2 regions of the Aliivibrio sp. 1S128 genome follow, and region 2 is predicted to be linked to the other one. Evidence: predicted binding sites of a transcription regulator. Region 2 holds the regulator's gene; the other holds the start of a gene.
The links. The regulator CRP, encoded in region 2, controls carbon source genes, mostly activating them, when cyclic AMP is high. The targets are predictions, from matches to a motif close to TGTGANNNNNNTCACA.
Positions count from the first base shown of each region.

Region 1 (4,257 bases), 210 kb from region 2:
GAAAGAACCGGTGATTCAAGCTCGACTTTCTGACAGTGCTCAGGCGTTTCAGCAAGTAAGTTTTGGTCTTTACCTAAGTAGGTGTTTAGCGACATAACCATACGCTCACGGATCGGGTCGATCGGTGGGTTAGTTACTTGGGCAAACAACTGCTTAAAATAGTTAGATAAATGCTGAGATTGATGAGAAAGGATCGCTAGTGGCCAATCGGCACCCATTGCAGTTAATGGCTCATAAGCCGTTTTCGCTAATGGTAGGATGATCTCATTCACTTCTTCTGAGGTAACACCAAACGCTTGTTGACGGTTGAGTAGGCGCTCAGGAGAAGGCTGGCTGTATTGGTTTGTTGCTTCAGGCAGTTTATTTAAGCTTAGAAGATTCTCTTCAACCCATTTTTCATAAGGTTGTGATTTCGCAATGCCATCTTTTACTTCTTCATCAGAAATAATACGGCCTTGTTCTAAGTCAGCAACAAAGATACGACCAGGTTGTAGACGACCACGGAACTCAATGTTTTCTGGTGCTATTTTTACAACGCCAGATTCTGATGCCATCACAAGGAAGTCATCTTTTGTCACGGTATAACGAGAAGGACGAAGACCATTACGGTCAAGTGTTGCACCTACTTGAACACCATCGGTGAAACAAACAGACGCAGGGCCATCCCAAGGTTCCATTACGTTCGCGTGGTATTGATAGAACGCGCGACGGGTAGGGTCCATGTTTTTATTTTCTTGCCACGCTTCAGGGATCATCATCATTAATGCGTGTGGCAAGCTACGGCCAGAAAGAACAAGCAGTTCTAGCGCCATATCGAAATTCGATGAATCTGAGCTGCCTTCCTGACAAATCGGAAGCAGCATATCCATTTCTTGCTGGCTAAAGAGATCAGACTCTATAATAGCTTCACGCGCTTTCATCCAGTTCAAGTTGCCACGAACTGTGTTGATCTCACCATTATGAGCAATGTAACGGAATGGTTGAGCCAGACGCCAGCGAGGGAAAGTATTCGTAGAGAAACGAGAGTGAACCAGCGCTAATGCCGTCACCATCGTTGGATTTTGTAAGTCTAGGAAGTACTGTGGAACTTGTTCAGTCGTTAATTGACCTTTATAAACAAGTGTTTTGTACGATAGAGAGTTGATGTAGAAATCATCACCAATATTAGAAATACTTTCCAAGCATACTCGAACGGTGTAGTTACGTAGAACATACAATTTACGTTCAAGTTCTTCTGGGGTCATTGATGGGCCACCAGAAATAAATACATGCTCAAATTGAGGCTCAGTACTTAGGGGATCGTCGCCTAGCATTGAATTATCGACAGGAAGAACGCGATAGCCAATGATTTCTAAATCAAGACGTTGAGCATTACGCTCTAAAATATCTCTGCATTGTTGACGTTTATGTTCGTCTTTAGGGAATAAGACAACACCGACACCGTATTTTTCAAAAGAAGGCAGCTTGATACCTAGTTTAACGGCTTCTTCTAATAAAAACTCATGTGGCTTTTGTAATAGAATACCTGCGCCATCGCCACTGCATGGATCACAGCCTTGACCACCACGGTGTTCCATACGAGCAAGCATATCAAGTGCTTGAGTAACCACATCATGAGATTTACGGTTTTTAAGGTGAGCGACAAAACCGATACCACACGCATCATGCTCCAATTCAGGAGTATACATGCCCTGTGTACTCTGCTCTCTATCTACCATAGATACATCCTTCCAGTATTATGCAGACACAACTTCTCTACGTAAGTTTCTGTCTAGTCCTTTGCTAATTTTCAAATCGAACTTGCTGTGAGTTAGCCTCAAGAGGTAGCAAGTTTGAATCCATTCTGGTGTTTGCTGGCATCACTTATTATGACGTGCAAACTAACCCATCCATTGTGATATCAATCAAATACAGTTTTATCCGTTGTATTTGTGGTTTGAGGGTAGATACCACTATCGAAACACATCAACATTCGTGTTGATGGCAAATTAATCTATTTAACGATGTAACTATCCTACATTTTTGTCATATTAAATACCAACGAAAGTTACACGTAATCTTCACTTTTTTTACTCAAAATGAATAAGTATTTATAATAAATGGGCTTTTTAACGATTAAATCGCCACTTTATGCGTCTTTTATTGATATAAATTAGAGTTAGGAATGGTTTATTTAGATATTATTTACGGTCTTTTTTTACAAACGAGTTAGCAACTTTCATAAATAGAAGTGAGACTTCTTTTTATTTGTGAACTAAGTGCTTGATTTACTTAATTGGTTATCGCAATGCAACTTCATGAATTAGCAAATACATTTGGTCAAGATTTACAACGTCGCTATGGCGAGAAAGTACATAAACTGACGCTTCATGGTGGTTTTAGTTGCCCAAATAGAGATGGGACCATAGGTAAAGGTGGGTGCACATTTTGTAATGTTGCCTCTTTTTCTGATGAGACAGAACAATTTAAATCAATCCATGACCAATTGACTGATAGAGCAGGGGAAGTGCAGCGTGCTAAAAAGTACCTTGCTTATTTTCAAGCTTATACAAATACCTTTGCTGAAGTTCAAGTACTTAAAAATATGTACGAAGAAGCACTTAAGTCAGCAAACATTGTTGGCTTATGTGTTGGTACGCGCCCAGATTGTGTACCTGATGCGGTGCTAGACTTATTGAAGGGATATGTTGATGAGGGTTATGAGGTTTGGTTAGAGCTTGGATTACAGACGGCCAATGATAAAACGTTAAAACGAATTAATCGCGGTCATGATTTTGCTTGTTATGATGTTATTACTCGAAAAGCCAGATCGCTTGGTATTAAGGTGTGCACTCATTTAATTATGGGGTTGCCAGGAGATACTCGAGATGATTACCGAACAACGTTAGCGAAAGTGCTCGAGACCGGAACAGACGGACTTAAATTACATCCTTTGCATATTGTTGAAGGAAGTACGATGGCGAAAGCATGGCGAGCAGGAAAAATTGAAGCGCCAGAAATGGATGATTATGTTGATATTGCTTGTGAAATTATTCGATTAACGCCACCTGAAGTGGTTTATCACCGTGTGTCTGCTACCGCAAGAAGACCAACGTTACTTTCTCCTTTGTGGTGTGAACCTCGTTGGTTAGGATTAACTAATGTTGGAATGGCATTAAATAAAAAAGGAGCACAAGGCTCTTTGATTAACCAACCCTTCAAATATACCCAGCCAATACTGAAAAAATAACTCAAATAGACTTAACCCTGATATTATTTAGCTGAATACTATCAGGGTGTGTTTATGAAGCAGTTAAAAATTCTCGCGCAATTTTATGTCGATCTCATGGTGAGACTTGGCATCGTTCGTTTTAGTCTCTTACTCGCTATAGCCTTAGTGGCGCTAGCTGTTATCGTTCAAGTCGGGGTTACACTTTTCTTGAGTGGGGAAGTGACAGACTTAGATATTGTTCGTTCTGTTTTCTTTGGTTTATTAATCACGCCTTGGGCGGTTTTTTTCCTCTCCGTTGTTGTTGAACATTTAGAGGATTCTCGCCAACGATTGTCTAAATTAGTCAGTAAAATGGAAGAAATGCGTACGCGTGACTTGGATTTAAATAAAAAATTACAAGGCAACGTAAAGAAGCTAAATCAAGAAATTGAAGAACGAGAAAAAGCAGAAGATGCTCGACAAGAAGCAATGGAAGATCTTGAAAATGAAGTTTTTCAACGTGAAAAAGCACAATTAGAATTAGCGGAACAAACGGCATTGTTACGCTCCTACTTAGATACCTCTCCAGATATCATTTATTATCGTAATGAATCCGGCTTATTTTCTGGTTGCAATAAAGCAATGGAAGATCTTATCGGTAAAACAGAGAAAGAATTGATTGGTCTATCGCCTAAAGATGTTTACAACGAAGAAGTCGCTGTAAAAGTTATAGATACGGATAGACAGGTACTAACCGGTAATCAAGCTTTAACTTACGAACAATGGCTTGATTATCCTGATGGGCGAAAAGCATGCTTTGAATTAAGTAAGATCCCATTTTATAGTAAAGGTGGACGCCATCTTGGTTTAGTCGGTTTTGGTCGAAATATCACCGACCGTAAAAGTTACGAAGAGGCGCTAGAAAAAGCCAGCCGTGATAAAACCACTTTTATTTCAACCATTAGCCATGAGTTACGTACTCCATTAAATGGCATTGTTGGTTTAAGTCGTATGTTGTTAGATACTCGCCTTGATGATGAACAACATAACTATATGAGAACCATTAA
Region 1 is NZ_MAJV01000003.1:69,708-73,964, reverse strand. It holds gene gltB (glutamate synthase large subunit) at 1-1,718, opposite strand, end outside; gene A6E03_RS02165 (TIGR01212 family radical SAM protein) at 2,288-3,229, shown strand; gene arcB (aerobic respiration two-component sensor histidine kinase ArcB) at 3,284-4,257, shown strand, end outside.
Region 1: gltB (glutamate synthase large subunit) is a predicted target of CRP. The motif match lies at 1,894-1,909, and genes of this name have one in related genera.

Region 2 (4,257 bases):
TGCGTAACCGCTGGCGTCGTATGCAACTTAACCCTGAGTTGCGTGCTGAAGTAACCCCAAAAAATATTTTAATGATCGGACCAACGGGTGTTGGTAAAACCGAAATTGCCCGTCGTTTAGCTAAATTAGCAAACGCGCCTTTCATAAAAGTAGAAGCCACAAAATTCACCGAAGTGGGTTACGTAGGCAAAGAAGTCGACAGCATTATTCGTGACTTAACTGACGTGGCAATAAAAATGACACATCAGCAAGCGGTAGAAAAAGTAAAATTCCGTGCTGAAGAACAAGCTGAAGATCGTATTCTCGATATTTTATTACCACCGGCTCGTGATGCATGGGGTAAAAATGAAGAAAGCGATAATGACTCAGGCACTCGCCAATCTTTCCGTAAAAAATTACGTGAAGGTAAGCTAGATGACAAAGAAATCGAAGTGGATGTTGCGGCTCCTCAAGTTGGCGTAGAAATCATGGCTCCTCCTGGTATGGAAGAGATGACAAACCAACTTCAAGGTATGTTCCAAAATCTATCTGGTGGTGAAACAACTAAAAAGCGTAAGATGAAAATTAAAGATGCGCTTAAAGCCCTATCTGAAGAAGAAGGCGCTAAATTAGTTAACCCTGAAGAATTAAAAGAACAAGCGATTTTCAACGTAGAAAACCACGGTATCGTCTTTATTGATGAGATAGATAAAATCTGTAAAGGGTCTAACTCCCAGTCTGGTGACGTATCTCGTGAAGGTGTGCAACGTGACCTACTTCCATTAGTTGAAGGCAGCACAGTAAGCACTAAGCACGGTATGGTAAAAACAGATCACATGTTATTTATCACTTCAGGTGCATTCCAAATGGCTAAGCCATCGGACCTTATCCCTGAACTACAAGGTCGCTTACCAATTCGTGTTGAACTTGAAGCATTAACTGCGAATGATTTTAAACGTATTCTTACCGAACCAAATGCATCGTTAACAGAGCAATACATCGCTTTATTAGCAACAGAAAATGTTAATCTTGAGTTTACTGAAGATGGCATTACTCGTATTGCAGAATCCGCATTCCAAGTAAATGAAAGCACAGAAAACATTGGCGCACGTCGTCTGCACACCGTGATGGAACGCCTAATGGAAGAGATCTCTTATGACGCATCCGAAAAAGATGGCGAGAGCCTAACGGTAGATGCCGCTTACGTAACATCTCGCTTAGGTGATCTGATTGCTAATGAAGATCTAAGTCGTTTCATTCTATAATTGACGACGAATACTAATTCCAGTAATTATCTGTTCATTATTACTGGTTAAACAATAGTTAAAAATAAAGCCTCATACATCAAAATGTATGAGGCTTTTTCTTTGGAAAAAATAATCTAAGCAATCACTTCCCAAGAATGTGTCATCTCAATGCCTTCACCTAGCATTAAACACACAGAACAATATTTCTGTAATGAATCAGCAGTGACTCGCTCAACCACCTTAGGATCGAGATTATCTCCACTCACTTCAAAGTGAATGTTAATATGAGTAAACAACTTCGGCGCGGTTTCACGACGATCACTTGATAGCTTTGCAACGCAACCAAGTACGGCTTGATTTGCTGATTTTAGACCATCAACAACATCAACAGAACTGCATCCACCGGCAGCCATTAACACTAATTCCATTGGGCTTGGTGCTTTTTCTCCACCATTACCATCCATTACAACAGAGTGACCAGATTGAGATTGACCTAAGAAAGTAAATCCATCAATCCATTTAACTTCAGCGTTCATAAAAGCCTCTTTACTACATAAAAGGAAAACTCGTGATCCATTTCACGAAACTGTGCCCTTGGTCGCACATTTCATACGATCAAAGTCAAGAAATCAACGGCGAAACAGGGTATGATTTTATCAATTATCCCAACGAACATGCAGCCTTGTTCCGATAACCATATTGTATAGGCCAAACTGATATTTGGCTCAGTTATTTTAAAATGGACATCGCCTACTTGGCAAACGCAGAGGAAGTATAAAAGTATGGTTCTAGGTAAACCTCAGACAGACCCAACATTAGAGTGGTTCTTATCTCATTGTCACATTCATAAGTACCCATCAAAAAGTACTTTGATTCACGCGGGTGAAAAAGCTGAGACTCTTTACTACATCGTAAAAGGTTCTGTTGCTGTACTAATTAAAGATGAAGAAGGAAAGGAAATGATCCTTTCTTACCTAAACCAAGGTGACTTCATTGGTGAACTTGGCTTGTTTGAAGAAGGTCAAGAACGTTCAGCATGGGTTCGTGCAAAAAGCCCTTGTGAAGTTGCTGAGATTTCATTTAAGAAATTCCGTCAACTTATCCAAGTAAATCCAGATATTCTGATGCGTCTTTCTGCTCAAATGGCAACTCGTCTACAAATCACTAGCCAAAAAGTGGGTGATTTAGCATTCTTAGACGTTACAGGCCGTATCGCTCAGACTCTACTGAATCTAGCTAAACAACCAGATGCGATGACTCACCCAGATGGCATGCAAATTAAGATCACTCGTCAAGAGATCGGTCAAATTGTAGGTTGTTCACGTGAAACTGTTGGCCGTATCTTGAAGATGCTTGAAGAGCAAAACTTGATCTCTGCACACGGTAAAACAATTGTAGTTTACGGTACTCGTTAATTTAACGCTTATCTTAAACGAATAAAAACGCAGCCCTTGAGCTGCGTTTTTTTATGCCTAAATTTTAGAATTAACTGTCTGTGCTTTCAAAAATTTTATCAGCAGATGCAGCGACAAATCCTGTATATATCTTCCCACTTGGCAACGTATATCGCTTAGCAAACTCATAAAATCCACCAGGAATTTCAAACTCACCCTCCGTAAAATTCACTTTCACTTTATCCGCCATTGTTGATGACTGTTCTAAGTAAACCTCAGGAGAGCCTTTCACTTCACCACCCACTTCGTTCATTGCAAAACCTGCATCACGTAAGTGTTGGTTCACATCAACCACTTCAGAGAACGCTTCAAGCTGATTAACGTAAACCGTAAAGTGATTAGCGCCATAACCATGAGCCGCTAACCAAGAAGCGTACTCACTTTCCTTCGCTAATACTTGATAGTCTTCGAAACTTAATGTCCAAGGCCTACCGGAAGAAAGAAAATCACTGGTGGCAAAATAGTGGGCTGGTACTTGTTCAACCAAGCCATGAATAATGTCCTGTATTTCAGGTGATAACTCTTCTACTAATAATTCACTAATAAAAACGAGTGGCGCATTAGGATCTGGGTGCTCAAAATGCTGCGCTTTCAGTTTTTTAGCTTCAAAGTCATAAATCTCACACGCTTTATAGCCTATTGCTAAAAATGGTGCAGCAAGAGTCTGTAATCCAACTTTAGGTAAATTAAACGTACGTAGCGCAATATGATCGTTAATCAGTTCATCGTTATTAGACAGTAATTGATGCACCTTCCCAGCAGATGGGGATAAGCGCGCAATATAATCTTTCCACAATGACGAAAATAAAGAATTTACATTATTCATGTTTATCGCCTCTTATAGAGTTAAACCCGGAGAGAGTTGTGCAGGTATTTCACATGCATCGCCTTCCATTGATGCCATTGGATATGCACAGTAATCCGCTGCGTAATACGCACTTGGTTTCATATTGCCAGAGGCACCCGGACCACCAAATGGCGCGTCACCACTTGCTCCCGTCAATTGACGGTTACGATTTACAATACCAGCACGAATATGCTCTACAAAATATTCCCACTCACTGTCATCCGTGGAAACAAGGCCTGCCGATAATCCATAACAAGTGTCATTAGCAAGCTTTACGGCTTCTTCTAATGTCTCGTAACGCACCACTTGCAGTAATGGTCCAAAGTATTCTTCATCTGGTAATTCAGCAACGTTAGTCGCGTCAATAATACCCGGTGAAACAAAGGCATGACCTAAGCTTTTGGCTTCAAGTAAAGACTCTCCACCCAAAGCTTGTAAATTCTTCTGAGCATTGAGAATAAACTCTGCTGCTGCGACTGATATTTGCGATCCCATAAACGGAGCGTTATCAGCAAACGGTTGGTCAACAACGATGCTTTTTGCCACCTCAACAAGGCGAACTAACAACTCATCGCCTGCTTTTCCAATAGGGACATATAAGCGACGCGCACACGTACAACGTTGACCCGCACTAATGAATGCCGATTGAATAATGGTGTAAACTGCCGCTTCTTGGTCGCCAAAATCTTTTGAAATAACCATCGGATTATTACCGCCCATTTCTAGAGCC
Region 2 is NZ_MAJV01000003.1:281,134-285,390, forward strand. It holds gene hslU (HslU--HslV peptidase ATPase subunit) at 1-1,244, shown strand, start outside; gene A6E03_RS03110 (OsmC family protein) at 1,361-1,762, opposite strand; gene crp (cAMP-activated global transcriptional regulator CRP) at 2,009-2,641, shown strand; gene A6E03_RS03120 (DUF1338 domain-containing protein) at 2,712-3,506, opposite strand; gene astD (succinylglutamate-semialdehyde dehydrogenase) at 3,519-4,257, opposite strand, start outside.